3 regions of the Streptomyces sp. NPDC006552 genome follow, and region 1 is predicted to be linked to each of the others. Evidence: riboswitches for the same ligand, from Rfam matches in the RefSeq annotation. Region 1 holds a riboswitch; each other region holds the start of a gene.

Region 1 (4,490 bases):
CTTGAGCGGGTGCGGCAGCGGACCGGTGTCGGGTGCAAGGTGACGGACTGGCACCTTCAGACAGGCGTGCTCGTGCCCGATGACGTGACGGAGGCGCGATGGGAGGTGGTCGAGGAGGCGATGGCGGCCTTCTTCCCGAGGCGCCAGTTCGTCCGCGGGTCCGTTGATATCCGGACGCAGCTGAACGGCATTCTCCACCGGCTGCGCACGGGGTGCCTGTGGGACGAACTCCCTGCGCGATACGGCCCGCACGGGCAGATCAAGGACCGGCAGAACTCCTGGTTCAAGAGGGGGTTCTGGCCACCGCTCATGGACGTGCTGAACGCGAGAGGCGGTGGGTCAGAAGCCCGGCGAGAGGAGTCGGTCCCGGCACTGGAGGTCGTATACGAGATCAAGTCCGCTGGATGCAACCGTCCGAAAGACCTCCATGACTGACGCCCTGTCAGGATTGTGATGTTCACGTGATCTGCGCTGCATCGACTTGTGACAAGCGTTCGAGTCCCGCTACGTTCACCAGTCATCGCGACACAGGCACAACCGGCACCACTTCCGCCACTCATGTCGCGTGCCGCATCAGTCTCGCGAAAGGCAACCGCATGCTCTCCGGGAACGGTCGACACCGTCGCCCCCGTCAGGCCCCTGCTCTCGTCGTCGCCGCCGGGGTCACCGGCAGCGCCATCGCGATCCCGCTGCTCGCGGCGACCAGCGCGAGCGCCGCCTCCACCACCACCTGGGACAAGCTCGCCGAGTGCGAGTCCGGCGGCCAGTGGAGCCTGGACGCGGGCAACGGCTACTACGGCGGGTTCCAGTTCTCCCAGGAGATGTGGGAGCGCTACGGCGGGCTCGACTTCGCCCCGCGCGCCGACGACGCCAGCCGTTCGCAGCAGATCGCCGTCGCCGAGAAGGCGCTCGCCGCCAAGGGGCCGAGCGCCTGGCCGAGTTGTTCGGTCGTCGCGGGCCTCACGCAGGGTGACGACACGGCTGATGTCGACCCGGGAGTCAGCGCCTCCCCGCAGCCGTCCGGTACGTCCGGTTCGGCGGACTCCGGTGACCCCGCCGGCTCCTCGGACACCGCGGGAGAGAAGAATCACGCGGAACGCGGCGCCGGCACGTCGGGCGTTTCCGCCACCCCGGACGCCTCGGACGCGGCCGGAGGCACCGCCTCCGACGCCCCGTCGGCCGACGCCTCCGACGGCACGGCCGGTGACGCGGCTGGTGACGGAGCGAGCGACGAGCCGGATTCCACCGCGACGGGCCGGGCGGCGGACGGCACGGAAGACAAGGCGGACAAGACAGACAAGGCGGACAAGGGTGACGGGTCGGGGCAGTCCGGCTCCACGGGCTCCGGCTCTGCGGACTCCGAGCCCTCCGCGGACGCCGACGAGGCCGGCCGCCACCGCGGCGACCGCGCCTCGGACGACGCCTCCGCCTCCCGTCAGGGTGACGGGCGTCACGCCTCGCGCGAGGAGCAGCGCGCCGACGGGACGTACACGGTCCGCTCCGGCGACAACTTGTGGGACATCGCGGAGGCTCACGACGTGCGGGGCGGGTCGGATGCGCTCTACGACCTGAACAAGAAGACGGTCGGTTCCGACCCCGACCTCATCCTTCCTGGTCAGAGTCTGGATCTTGGTCTCGAAACGGTGGAAAAGTAGCGGGAGTTCAGGGGTGGTTGAGGCTCGTATGTCCAGTTATGCGTGAGTGAGACATGAGTCTCAAAGACCCTGATCGTCTTTGAAATCGGGCGGATCGACTGCTTACGGTCGTGACCGCTCGCCACAGCGGGCCCCGACGGACGTCACGCCGAATCCTGCCGACGTCCGTACGGGAACAGTCGACGCGTCAGCGCCGTAGGCAGGAGCGGGGGACCCAAGGTAAGTGCCGGGCAACCGGCTTGGGGTCAAGCCGCGCACAGGATGCGCGCCGGACACTCACTGGTCCGAACCCGACAGCTCACCTCGTAGGCGTCGGTGAGGGGATCTCTTCATGCTGTTCTCCAGCAAGGGCAAGCACCGTCGCCCGTCCAAGGCCGTCCGTGTCGCCACGCTCGCCGGTGTCACCGGTGCCGCCGTCGCCGTTCCGCTGATGGGTGCCACCGGCGCCTCCGCCGCCTCCACCTCCGAGTGGGACCAGGTCGCGGCCTGCGAGTCCGGCGGCAACTGGTCGATCAACACGGGCAACGGCTACTACGGCGGCCTGCAGTTCTCGTCCTCGACCTGGGCCGCGTACGGCGGCACCTCCTACGCCTCCTCCGCCGACCAGGCGTCCAAGGCGCAGCAGATATCCGTCGCCGAGAAGGTGCTGGCCGCGCAGGGCAAGGGTGCCTGGCCGAGCTGTGGCGTGGGCCTGTCCGGCGCCGACACCAGCAACTCCGCTCCGGCCGAGTCGTCGCAGCAGTCGCAGCCGCAGCAGCAGGAGCGCTCCGACTCCTCCACGACGACCCGCTCGCAGCAGCGTGAGCAGCCGCAGCAGCAGGCGCAGCCGCAGCAGCAGACGCCGAAGAAGACCGTCACCACCCCGACCGGCAAGAAGGTCGAGAAGGGTGACGGCGAGTACAAGGTGAAGACCGGCGACACGCTCAGCAAGATCGCCGAGGCGCACGGGACCAGCTGGCAGAAGGTGTTCAAGCTCAACAAGGACATCATCAGCGACGCCAACCTGATCTACCCGGACCAGCAGCTGCACCTCAAGTAGGAGAACCCCGCGCAGGGGCGGGCACCGGCGTCGGCGGACGCCGGACCCCACCGCGCCGCCCCTGATGGGCCGCTCTCGCCGGCGACCCCCGTCCTGGTCTCCGGGACGGGGGTCGCCGTCTTTGTTCCGTTTGGAAACATTTCGCTGTCGGCGTTGTCCACGAGACGGTCGGTCGGCTGGCCGATGCCCCGGAGCCGGTTACGCTCAGGGGTGCGGGCCAGCCGCCCGCACTGTTGTGTCACATCCCAGAAGGAGATGCTCGTGCCGTCCATCGACGTCGTCGTAGCCCGGGAAATCCTGGACTCCCGAGGCAACCCCACGGTCGAGGTCGAGGTCGGCCTCGACGACGGCAGCACGGGTCGTGCTGCTGTTCCGTCCGGTGCCTCCACCGGTGCCTTCGAGGCCATCGAACTCCGTGACGGTGACCCCAACCGTTACCAGGGCAAGGGCGTCGAGAAGGCCGTCCTCGCCGTCATCGAGCAGATCGGCCCGGAGCTCGTCGGCTACGACGCCACCGAGCAGCGCCTGATCGACCAGGCGATGTTCGACCTGGACGCGACCGACAACAAGGGCTCGCTCGGCGCCAACGCGATCCTGGGCGTCTCCCTGGCCGTCGCACACGCCGCGTCCGAGGCCAGCGACCTGCCGCTCTTCCGCTACCTCGGCGGTCCGAACGCGCACCTGCTGCCCGTCCCGATGATGAACATCCTGAACGGCGGGTCGCACGCCGACTCGAACGTCGACATCCAGGAGTTCATGATCGCCCCGATCGGCGCGGAGTCCTTCTCCGAGGCGCTGCGCTGGGGCACCGAGGTCTACCACACCCTCAAGAAGGTGCTGAAGACCAAGGGTCTGTCCACCGGCCTCGGCGACGAGGGCGGCTTCGCCCCGAACCTGGAGTCGAACCGCGCGGCGCTCGACCTCATCCTGGAGGCGATCAAGGAGGCCGGTTACATCCCCGGCCAGCAGGTCGCGCTCGCGCTGGACGTCGCCGCCTCCGAGTTCTACAAGGACGGCAAGTACCAGTTCGAGGGCAAGGAGCGCTCCGCCGCCGAGATGACCGAGTACTACGAGGAGCTCGTCTCCGCGTACCCGCTCGTCTCCATCGAGGACCCGCTGTACGAGGACGACTGGGCCGGCTGGAACACCATCACCGAGCGCCTCGGCGACAAGGTGCAGCTCGTCGGTGACGACCTGTTCGTCACCAACCCCGAGCGCCTGGCGCGCGGCATCGAGGAGAACTCGGCCAACGCCCTGCTCGTCAAGGTCAACCAGATCGGTTCGCTGACCGAGACCCTGGACGCCGTCGAGCTGGCCCAGCGCAACGGCTTCAAGTGCATGATGTCGCACCGCTCCGGCGAGACCGAGGACGTGACGATCGCGGACCTCGCCGTCGCCACGAACTGCGGCCAGATCAAGACCGGCGCCCCGGCCCGCTCCGAGCGCGTCGCCAAGTACAACCAGCTGCTGCGCATCGAGGAGATCCTCGACGACGCCGCGGTCTACGCCGGCCGCAGCGCGTTCCCCCGCTTCAAGGGCTGACCTGCCCCGGGACGTCTTCCGGCGCCGTAGTTCCGTACGTCCTCGCACTCGGTCCCGTACCGTGTGCGAGGACGTACGCACGCAGGCAGCCAGACGGGACCGGAACGGGGAGGCGACAGGCGATGCCGGGAAAGCTCCGCAGCAGGGGCCGTGACGACTCGGCCCGCTTCTCCACGGCCACCCGGCTGCGCGTGCTCGGCGAGCAGACCGCCGAGCGGGTCTACCGCTCGCAGAACAAGCGCCAGGCGCGCCGC
Region 2 (4,490 bases), on a different contig from region 1:
TGCACAGCCGCAAGGCCGGGCTCGGCGCACCGGGTGTGCGGTGACGTCCTGATGTATCCGCCCGAACTGCCGCCGCTGCCCGCGCTGACCCGGGCCGAGTGCGCGTTCCTGGACAGCTACCTGGAGGTGGTCGATCTGCTCGCGCGCATCAATCCGGCGCGCGGTGACGACACCTATCGCGGGCTGCGGGCCGCGCAGGCGCTCGTCGCCCGGGCAGCGGCGCTGCGGGACGCGCTGGAACTGATGCACCGGCGCGGCGAGAGCGAGGTGCACGCGGCCACTCTGACACGCGCCTTGCGGGTCCTTGACGGTGAGAAACGGACACGGAGAGTCGCATTGCCGCCAGAAGTGGCCAGTTGACGCCATGGTTCGGTCGGACCGTCCGCGATCACGCCGCCATGGGCCACATGGTGTACCACCAAACGGCGTAGACATGCGCCCGGCGGCACGGCGGCCGGAGTTGCGCCCCAGGGGTACGCGGAGACCGGAATCAGCTGTTCCGCCGCTGGTGCGGGCAGGGTCGGGCGGCGCGGGCCCGGCCCGGACGGAGCAACGCCCACCCGAACGGGTCAAGCGTGACGAGCCTCACTTACCGCCGGTTCAACTCGGTTTCCGGCCCGAATGTGCGTGAAGATCCCTCCGACGACAAGCCCCCGCCGCCGCGGCGGGGCGGTCCGTGCGGACGCCGAGTCCTGCCGCCGTGCGGATGCCAGGTCGACAGATGTGCATCGGCAGGAGTGGAGGACCCAGGCACGACGGGCCGCCGGCCCACCTCGACGGAGGTGGCGTCCGAGGGGCCCTTGGGGTGAAGCCGCACCGCGCGGCCGGGCATCTTCGCCTGCCCGAACCCGACAGGTCACCCTTCACAGGCGGTTGACGAAGGGTTGCGCATGACTGCGCTCAATCGTGTTCCCGCCCTGCTGAGCCGGGCGGGGACCGCCTCGGCCCTGACGCTCGCCGTCGCCGGCGCCGGGCTCGTGGTCCCCGGCACCGCGTCCGAGGCGTCGGCGGCCACGGTCTCGACCAAGGCACTGAAGGTCGCGGCCTCCAAGAAGGGGGCGCCCTACAAGTGGGGCGCGACGGGCCCGCACCGGTTCGACTGCTCGGGGCTGACGCTCTACTCGTTCAAAAGGGCGGGCAAGAAGCTGCCGCGCACCGCCGCGCAGCAGTACAACAAGACCCGCCATGTCGCCGCGTCCCACCGCACGACCGGGGATTTGGTCTTCTTCCACTCGGGCCGGAGCGTCTACCACGTCGGCATCTACGCCGGGAAGGGACGGATCTGGCACTCCCCCAAGACCGGGGCCGTGGTGCGGCTGGAGAAGATCTGGACGCGGAGCGTCTGGTACGGGCGGGTGCGCTGACGCCGCCGTACGGAGCGCTCCCCCGGGGACGGGCCACGGCCGTCCCCGCGCGACATCGCGCGCCGCCGGCGTCACCAGGCCGCGCGCGGACCCGTGCGGCGGCCGTCCGGACGGGCGGTCCAGGGCAGGGAGATCCATACGGTCTTGCCGCCCTCGGGGGTCGGCGACACCGAGAGCCGTCCGCCGCACTCCGCGGTGAGGCAGCGGATGATCACCATGCCGCGTCCGTTGTCCTGCTGGACGGCCGCGGGCAGCCGCTTGGGATAGCGCGGGTGGCTGTCGGTGACGCCGATGCGCAGCCGCTCGTCGCGCTCCAGCTCCAGGTCGACGGTGAAGGTGGGGGACAGGCCCAGGGTGTGCTGCACGGCGTTGGTCGCCAGCTCCGAGACGATCAGGCGCACGCTGTCGGCCGTGTCGGTGTCGCCGGGCAGTCCCCACTCCGCGAGCACCCGGCTCACGTACCTGCGGGCCGCGGGGACCGAGGCGGGATCGCTCGGCAGCGTGAGGGATGCTTCCTGGTGGTCTGCCATGGCGACGTCGTCCCTTTCCCACCGGGGCCGCACCTGCGACGCTGGCGGTTCGCTGGCGTGCGGTCTCCGACTTCTGCTTCGCGCCAGCGTGCCACCCCGATGTCCCTCCGTGGTGCCGATCCCCCAAGATATGCATATATCTGTCGCTCGAAGCGGTGAACTCTGCGCCGGTGAACCGTATTTGGGCGGGCGCGCGCCGGTTCCTCTACCGTCTGCCCAGAGGCGGTGCCGCACGGCCCGGGAAAAGGGTCCGGCGGTGCGGCCCGAGGAGTACTGAGGAGTCGGCATGAGGTACGGTCCCGCGGTCCGCCGTCGCAAACTCGGCGCGGAGTTGCGCGCACTGCGTATCCAGGCCGGCCTGACCAGTGGTGAGGCGGCCCGCCGGGTGGGCTGGCACCAGTCGAAGGTGAGCCGGATCGAGACAGGACGCAGTGGCGTGAAGGCGTCGGATGTCCTGCGGCTGCTCGACGCGTTCGAGACAGCGAGCCCGCGGCAGCGGGAGCTGATAGTGGCGCTCGCGGGCGCGGAGGACGCGGGCGGCCACAACTGGTGGCACGCCTATCGCGGCCTGCTGCCGCCGTCCTACCGCGACTTCATCAGCCTGGAGTCCCAGGCGTGCCGCATCCGGACGCTGGAGACGAGTGTGGTGCCGGGGCTGTTGCAGACGCCCGAGTACGCGCGCGCGGTGACGCGTTCGGTGCTGGCCGGGACGCCGGAACCGCACATCGAGGCGCTGGTGGAGGTGCGGCTGGCGCGCCAGGAGGTCCTGCGGGCGCGGCCGCCGCTGGAGCTGAGCGCGGTGCTCGACGAGGGGGTGCTGCGGCGCGAGGTGGGCGGCCCCGGCGTCCTGCGGCGACAGATGGCACATCTGGCCGAGGTGGCGCGGCTGCCCCATGTCCGAATTCAGGTGCTCCCTTTCTCTGCGGGCGGCCACATCGGCCTCACCGGGCCTTTCGTTGTTTTCTCATTTCCGAACACTTCTGATCTGGACGTGGTTGTTCTCGACCATTTGACGAGTAGCCTCTACCTCGAACGGAAAGAAGACCTCATGGCGTACACCGAAGCCTTCGATGCTCTTCTCCTCCGTTCTCTGTCACCCGAGGACTCGCTGGAATTCATCGCAGAGATCGCCGGATGACCGAGCGGACGAGGACGCCGACGCCTCGCCCCCGGCCCGGCACGGCGTAAGGGGGCACCATGAATGCACTGCCTCGGTACGTTCCCACCGTTCCCGCAAGCTCGTCGCTGGGCGGCGCCCGGTGGCGGCGCAGCAGCCACAGCACCGGCGCGAACAACTGCGTCGAGACCGCCCCGCTGACCTCGGGGCCCGCGTCCGGGCTGTGGGGCGTGCGCGACTCCAAGAACATCGCGGGGCCCGCCCTGCTGTTCACCCCGGCCGCCTGGGAGGGGTTCGTCAACTCCCTTCGGTGAACGCACCGTCGGGCGCCACGCGGCTGATCACCCCTACGGCCTCGCCGAGTTGTGCGTCGGTGAGGTCGGCGCGGGCGGTCAGCCGCAGCCGCGAGATCCCGTCGGGCACGGAGGGCGGGCGGAAGCACCCCACCGCGAGGCCGGCCGCACGGCACCGCGCGGCCCAGCGCACCGCCTCCTCGGGCGAGGGCGCGCGCACGGAGACGACCGCCGCGTCCGGTCGCACGGCGGTCAGACCCGCCGCGCCCAGCAGCCGGTGGAGGGTCGAGGCGACCTCGCGGGCCCGGTCGGCGCGGTGTGGTTCGCGGCGCAGCAGCCGCAGGGCGGCCAGCGCGGCACCGGCCGCCGTCGGCGCGAGACCGGTGTCGAAGATGAACGCGCGTGCCGTGTTGACGAGATGGTCGATGACGTGGGCCGGTCCGAGGACCGCACCGCCCTGGCTGCCGAAGGACTTGGAGAGCGTGACGGTGGCGACGGTGTCGGGCGCGCCGGACAGTCCGGCGGCGTAGGGGGCGCCGCGGCCGCCGGAGCCCAGCACGCCGAGTCCGTGGGCGTCGTCGACGAGCAGTCCGGCGGCGGACGCGCGGCAGACGGCGGCCAGTTGCTCCAGCGGCGCACGGTCGCCGTCGACGGAGAAGACGGTGTCCGAGACGACGACGGCCGGGCCGTCGTGCGTGGCCAGGGCCTTGCGGACGGCGGCGGGGTCGGCGTGCGGCACGACCTCGGTGGCGCCGCGGGCGAGGCGGCAGCCGTCGATGAGGGAGGCGTGGTTGGCCGCGTCGGACACGATCAGCGTGCCGTGCGGAGCGAGCGCGGTGACGGCCGCGAGGTTGGCCGCGTAACCGGAGGAGAGCACGAGCGCGGCCTCGAAGCCGCAGAACTCGGCCAGTTCCCGCTCCAGTCGGCTGTGCAGCTCGGTGGTGCCGGTCACCAGGCGGGAGCCGGTGGCGCCGCCGCCCCAGACGCGCGCGGCCCCGGCGGCGCCCTCGACGACCTCGGGGTGGCGGGCCAGGCCGAGGTAGTCGTTGCTCGCGAGGTCGAGCAGCGGGGAGTCGGCCGGGCGGGGGCGCAGGGTGCGCACGAGGCCGGCGGCCTCACGGGTGCGGCGCGCCGCGTCGAGCCAGCCGAACGCGCGGGTGGAGGTCGTGGCCATGACTCCCTCTGT
Region 3 (4,490 bases), on a different contig from region 1:
TCGGCGGGGGCGGAGGCGGGCCGGCCCTGGGCATCGATGCGGTCGTAGCGCACGGTCGCGATGAACTCACCGCCCACGGTGGCGGCGAGGCCGACCCGGTCGACATGGTCGTGATGGGTGAAGCGGTGCACGTCCTTGGCGGACAGCCGGGGGTAGGGCGCGAAGAAGCGGTAGTACTTCGACTCGTCCGACACCTGCTCGTAGAAGCTGGTCAACCGCTCGGCGTCCGCGCCGGTGATCGGCCTGATCCGCGCGGTGCCGCCGTCGCGCAGCACCACGTCGGCCTCCCAGTGGGCGGGGTAGGCGTGCCGGTCCGACGGGGTCTCCATGCGGCAAGAGTAGAGCCGGGCACCGACACTCGTACGGGTCGCGGCCCGCGCGCGTGGGAGGCAGGCTATGGAAGGCCGCGGGGCGGTGCGTCCACGGGACCCGGGTCCACGTCGATCGCCGGGCCACGGTATGTGAGAATGGTCTAGACAACCTTGAGTCACTCGAAGGGCAGCATCACATGGCTGAGCGCCGCGTCAACGTCGGCTGGGCCGAGGGCCTCCACGCCCGCCCCGCCTCCATCTTCGTCCGCGCGGCCACGGCGGCCGGCGTCCCCGTGACGATCGCCAAGGCCGACGGCAACCTCGTCAACGCGGCCTCGATGCTTGCGGTCCTGGGCCTGGGCGCCCAGGGCGGCGAGGAGATCGTCCTGGCCTCCGACGCCGAGGGTGCGGACGCCGCGCTCGACCGTCTGGCGAAGCTGGTCTCCGAGGGCCTCGACGAGCTCCCCGAGACCGTCTGATCCCTCGCTCCGCCGGGCCGCGCGTTTCCCCTCGGGGCGCGCGGCTTCGTCGTTTCCACAGCCGCCCGGTTCCTCGCGGAACGCGCCCCGGGAATCGGAACCGGAATTCAGGTATTCCTGAGCCCGCCGACTATTCAGTAGTGACAGGCGCCGCGAAAATACCCTGCACTTCTTCCGAAAAAATGCACCTCTATGTATACGGCCTTCCTGTTAATGGGGAAGGCCTGCCGTGTTGACGGGAGGTTGCGAAGTCCTCACACGGTCGGCGGCGCGGGGAACGCGCAACCGGTGGACGGCGACCACGCGCTCGGCGTGCCGCGCGGTCAGGGCACGGGCGCGCTCGGCGTCACCGCGGGCCACCGCGTCCACGATGGCACCGTGCTCGGCCCAGGACTCGACCGGCCGGGCCGGGTTCTCCACGCCGTACATCCAGGCGATCTTGTGCCGGAGCTGCGTGAGCAGCGCGATCAGGCCGGGGCTGCCAGAGGCTCCCGTGAGGGTCTCGTGGAACCAGCCGCCCAGGGCGCGCAGATCCTCGTTCTGGCCGCGCCTGGCACGCTCCTGGCCCAGCCTGACCAGGCCGCGCAGGACCTTGAGATGGGCTTCGGTGCGGCGCTGCGCGGCGCGCGCGGCGCTCAGGGGTTCGAGCAGCATCCGCACCTCCAGGAGGTCGGCGGCCTCCTGCCCGGTGGGTTCGGCCACGCACGCGCCCGCGTGCCGCCGGGTCACGACGAAACCCTCGGCCTCCAGGGTGCGCAGCGCCTCGCGCACCGGTACGCGCGAGACTCCGTAGCGCCGCGCGAGCACTTCCTCGGTGAGTCTGCTGCCACGCTCATGGACACCCGCGACGATGTCGTCGCGGATCGCCGTGCATACCGAGTGTGCGGGAATGCGCATGACCCGACCTCCGCCTTCATCCCCGCGAAACGCGGTCGATCGACGCTTGCACGGGCGCGCAGATCACCTTTAGGTCACGCCCGATCCGGTGACTCTATTCCACCGCCGTGGCATTTCCGATGCCGGACCGGAATCCATGGATATTTTCTGGCCAGAAATGCTCGCTGCACGCGAAAGCCCCGGCTCGACGAGCCGGGGCTTTCCCTGTGGGCGATGGGACGTCAGACGTTCACACCGTGCGAGCGCAGATACGCGACGGGGTCCATGTCCGAGCCGTACTCGGGGGTCGTGCGGGCCTCGAAGTGCAGGTGCGGGCCCGTGGCGTTGCCGGTCGCGCCGGAGAGGCCTATCTGCTGGCCGGGGGTGACGGCCTGGCCGACGGAGACGCCGAGGGACGACAGGTGCCCGTACTGGGTGTACGTGCCGTCGTTCATCTTGATCACGATGTTGTTGCCGTACGCGCCGCCCCAGCCGGCCTCGACCACGGTGCCGGCGCCGACGGCGTGCACGGACGTACCGCTCGCCGCGTGGAAGTCGATGCCGGTGTGGCTTCCGGAGGACCACAGGCCGCTGCTCGCCTGGTAGCCGGTGGAGACATAGGAGCCGGCGATCGGCGCCACGAAGCTGTTGAGGCGCTTGCGCTCGGCCTCGCGCGCGGCCCGCTCCTTGGCCGCGCGCTCCTTGGCGGCCTTCGCCTCGGCCTCGCGCTTGGCCTCCTCGGCCCGCTTCTTGGCCTCAGCCTCGGCCTTCGCCTTGGCGGCGGCCGCGTCGGCGGCCTTCTTCTGGGCGGCGGCCTGCGCGTCGATCTGGTCGGCCAGGGAGTCACCGATGGAGAGGGCCTGGGTCAGGCCGTTCTGCTCGGGGGCCGCGGTGTCGGCGGCGAGTGCGGGGGCCGCGAGGCCCGCCACCACACCGGTCGTGGTGAGCGCCGCGACGCTCGCGACCTGCGCGGTGGTACGCGTGAGGCGACTGGGACGACGGTGCTTCCCGGTGGCACGGGTGAACGCCATGAAGTGGCTGGTCCTTTCCTTCCCTCTCGCCTACCGGGTTAGCTGACGGGTTCGGAGCAGGAAGGTCTCCTACGGGCGCCCGGCCCGGCCTGCACGGCCGGGAAGAGTGCCCGATTCACCCCAGGGACTGCGTGGGTCCCCGGCTCCCCTGGCTCGCGCCTGGGGGACTCGGCGATGACTGTCCGGTGTCGCGGGCGCGACGCGTGTCTGGCGGACAGCCGGACCGACGCTAAGCGGGACATCTTTTAATCAACAAACGGATCCCGGCTTTTGTAGCGCATGCCACAGAGCAGACAGGCAACCTCCGCCCCAATCCGGGCATAAGCGGCACCTGTGCCTTCACGGGCGAACGTGAGCGACACCACGAAGCCCCGGTGGCCGTGGTGGCCGCCGGGGCTTCGGAGGACGTACGGGGCCGCGGTCACCCCCGGACGACGCTCACCTCACCGATGCCGAGGGCCTTGACGGGCTCCTCGATCTGCGCGGCGTCGCCCACGAGGACCGTCACCAGACGGTCCGCCGGGAAGGCGCTCACGACCGCTGCGGTGGCCTCCACGGTGCCTGTCTCGGCGAGCCGGCGGTACAGCCGGGCCTGGAAGTCGTCCGGCAGGTGCTGCTCGACCTGGTCGGCCAGCGTGCCCGCGACGGCGGCGGCGGTCTCGTACTTGAGCGGGGCCACGCCCACCAGGTTCTGCACGGCGGTGTCCCGCTCGGCGTCGGTGAGACCCCCCTCGGCAAGGGTGCGCAGCACCTGCCACAGGTCCGCGAGCGCGGGTCCGGTGTTCGGGGTGTCCACGGAGCCGCTGATGGCGAGCATCGCGGCGCCCGTCCCGTCCGGCGCGGACCGCAGCACCTGGGCGAAGGAGCGCACACCGTAGGTGTAGCCCTTCTCCTCGCGCAGGACGCGGTCCAGGCGCGAGGTGAGCGTGCCGCCCAGGCAGTACGTGCCGAGGATCTGCGCGGCCCACACCCGGTCGTGCCGGTCGGGTCCGATGCGGCCGATCAGGAGCTGCGTCTGCACGGCTCCGGGGCGGTCCACGATGACCACGCGGCCGGTGTCGTCGGCGGTCACCGGCGGGATCGGGCGCGGCTCCGCGGTGTCGCCGGTCCAGGCGCCGAGCGTGTCCGCGAGGAGGGCGTCCAGGTCGGTGCCGGCCAGGTCGCCCACCACGACGACGGTCCCGGTGGCGGGGCGCACGTGCTTCTCGTAGAAGGCGCGTACCGCCGCGGCGTCGATGGCGGCGACGCTCTCCTCGGTGCCCTGCCGCGGGCGCGACATGCGCGCCTGGGCCGGGAAGAGCTGCCGGGAGAGCTCCTTGGCGGCGCGGCGGGCCGGGTTGGCGCTCTCGTGCGGGATCTCGTCCAGGCGGTTGCGGACGAGGCGCTCGATCTCCCCGTCCGCGAAGGCGGGCGCGCGCAGGGCGTCGGCCAGCAGGGCGAGGCCCATGGGCAGGCGGGAGACCGGCACTTCCAGGGAGACCCGGACGCCGGGGTGGTCGGCGTGCGCGTCCATCGTGGCGCCGCAGCGCTCCAGTTCGGCGGCGAACTCCTCCGCGGAGTGCTTGTCGGTGCCCTCGTTGAAGGCACGCGCCATGATCGTGGCGACGCCCTCGAGCCCGGCGGGCTCGGCGTCCAGTGGCGCGTCGAGGTTGATCTCCACGGCCACGATCTGCTGGCCGGGACGGTGGCAGCGCAGCACGGTCAGGCCGTTGGCCAGTTCGCCGCGCTCGGGCGCGGGGAACGCCCACGGCTTGGCCGTGCCGGCCTGCGGTCGGGGATGGAAGTCCATGGTC

What was found. A riboswitch is a leader RNA that binds a small molecule or an ion and turns the genes downstream of it on or off. The one in region 1 is predicted to bind cyclic di-AMP.
Region 2: another riboswitch for cyclic di-AMP. It lies ahead of ABZY33_RS05745 (C40 family peptidase); the one in region 1 lies ahead of ABZY33_RS09705 (transglycosylase family protein).
Region 3: another riboswitch for cyclic di-AMP. It lies ahead of ABZY33_RS10100 (M23 family metallopeptidase); the one in region 1 lies ahead of ABZY33_RS09705 (transglycosylase family protein).

What each region holds. Positions count from the first base shown of each region.
Region 1 covers NZ_JBEXOS010000011.1:95,451-99,940, forward strand. Annotated here, with positions in the region: gene ABZY33_RS09695 (transposase) at 1-435, shown strand, start outside; gene ABZY33_RS09700 (transglycosylase family protein) at 597-1,655, shown strand; cyclic di-AMP (ydaO/yuaA leader) riboswitch at 1,837-1,982, shown strand; gene ABZY33_RS09705 (transglycosylase family protein) at 1,987-2,694, shown strand; gene eno (phosphopyruvate hydratase) at 2,956-4,236, shown strand; gene ABZY33_RS09715 (septum formation initiator family protein) at 4,359-4,490, shown strand, end outside.
Region 2 covers NZ_JBEXOS010000006.1:75,795-80,284, forward strand. Annotated here, with positions in the region: gene ABZY33_RS05735 (ATP-dependent Clp protease proteolytic subunit) at 1-44, shown strand, start outside; gene ABZY33_RS05740 (hypothetical protein) at 52-360, shown strand; cyclic di-AMP (ydaO/yuaA leader) riboswitch at 756-887, shown strand; gene ABZY33_RS05745 (C40 family peptidase) at 891-1,364, shown strand; gene ABZY33_RS05750 (ATP-binding protein) at 1,436-1,894, opposite strand; gene ABZY33_RS05755 (helix-turn-helix transcriptional regulator) at 2,181-3,032, shown strand; gene ABZY33_RS05760 (DUF397 domain-containing protein) at 3,092-3,325, shown strand; gene ABZY33_RS05765 (8-amino-7-oxononanoate synthase) at 3,309-4,478, opposite strand.
Region 3 covers NZ_JBEXOS010000012.1:28,371-32,860, forward strand. Annotated here, with positions in the region: gene ABZY33_RS10085 (GNAT family N-acetyltransferase) at 1-329, opposite strand, end outside; gene ABZY33_RS10090 (HPr family phosphocarrier protein) at 509-790, shown strand; gene ABZY33_RS10095 (GntR family transcriptional regulator) at 1,001-1,687, opposite strand; gene ABZY33_RS10100 (M23 family metallopeptidase) at 1,909-2,697, opposite strand; cyclic di-AMP (ydaO/yuaA leader) riboswitch at 2,710-2,881, opposite strand; gene ABZY33_RS10105 (pitrilysin family protein) at 3,119-4,486, opposite strand.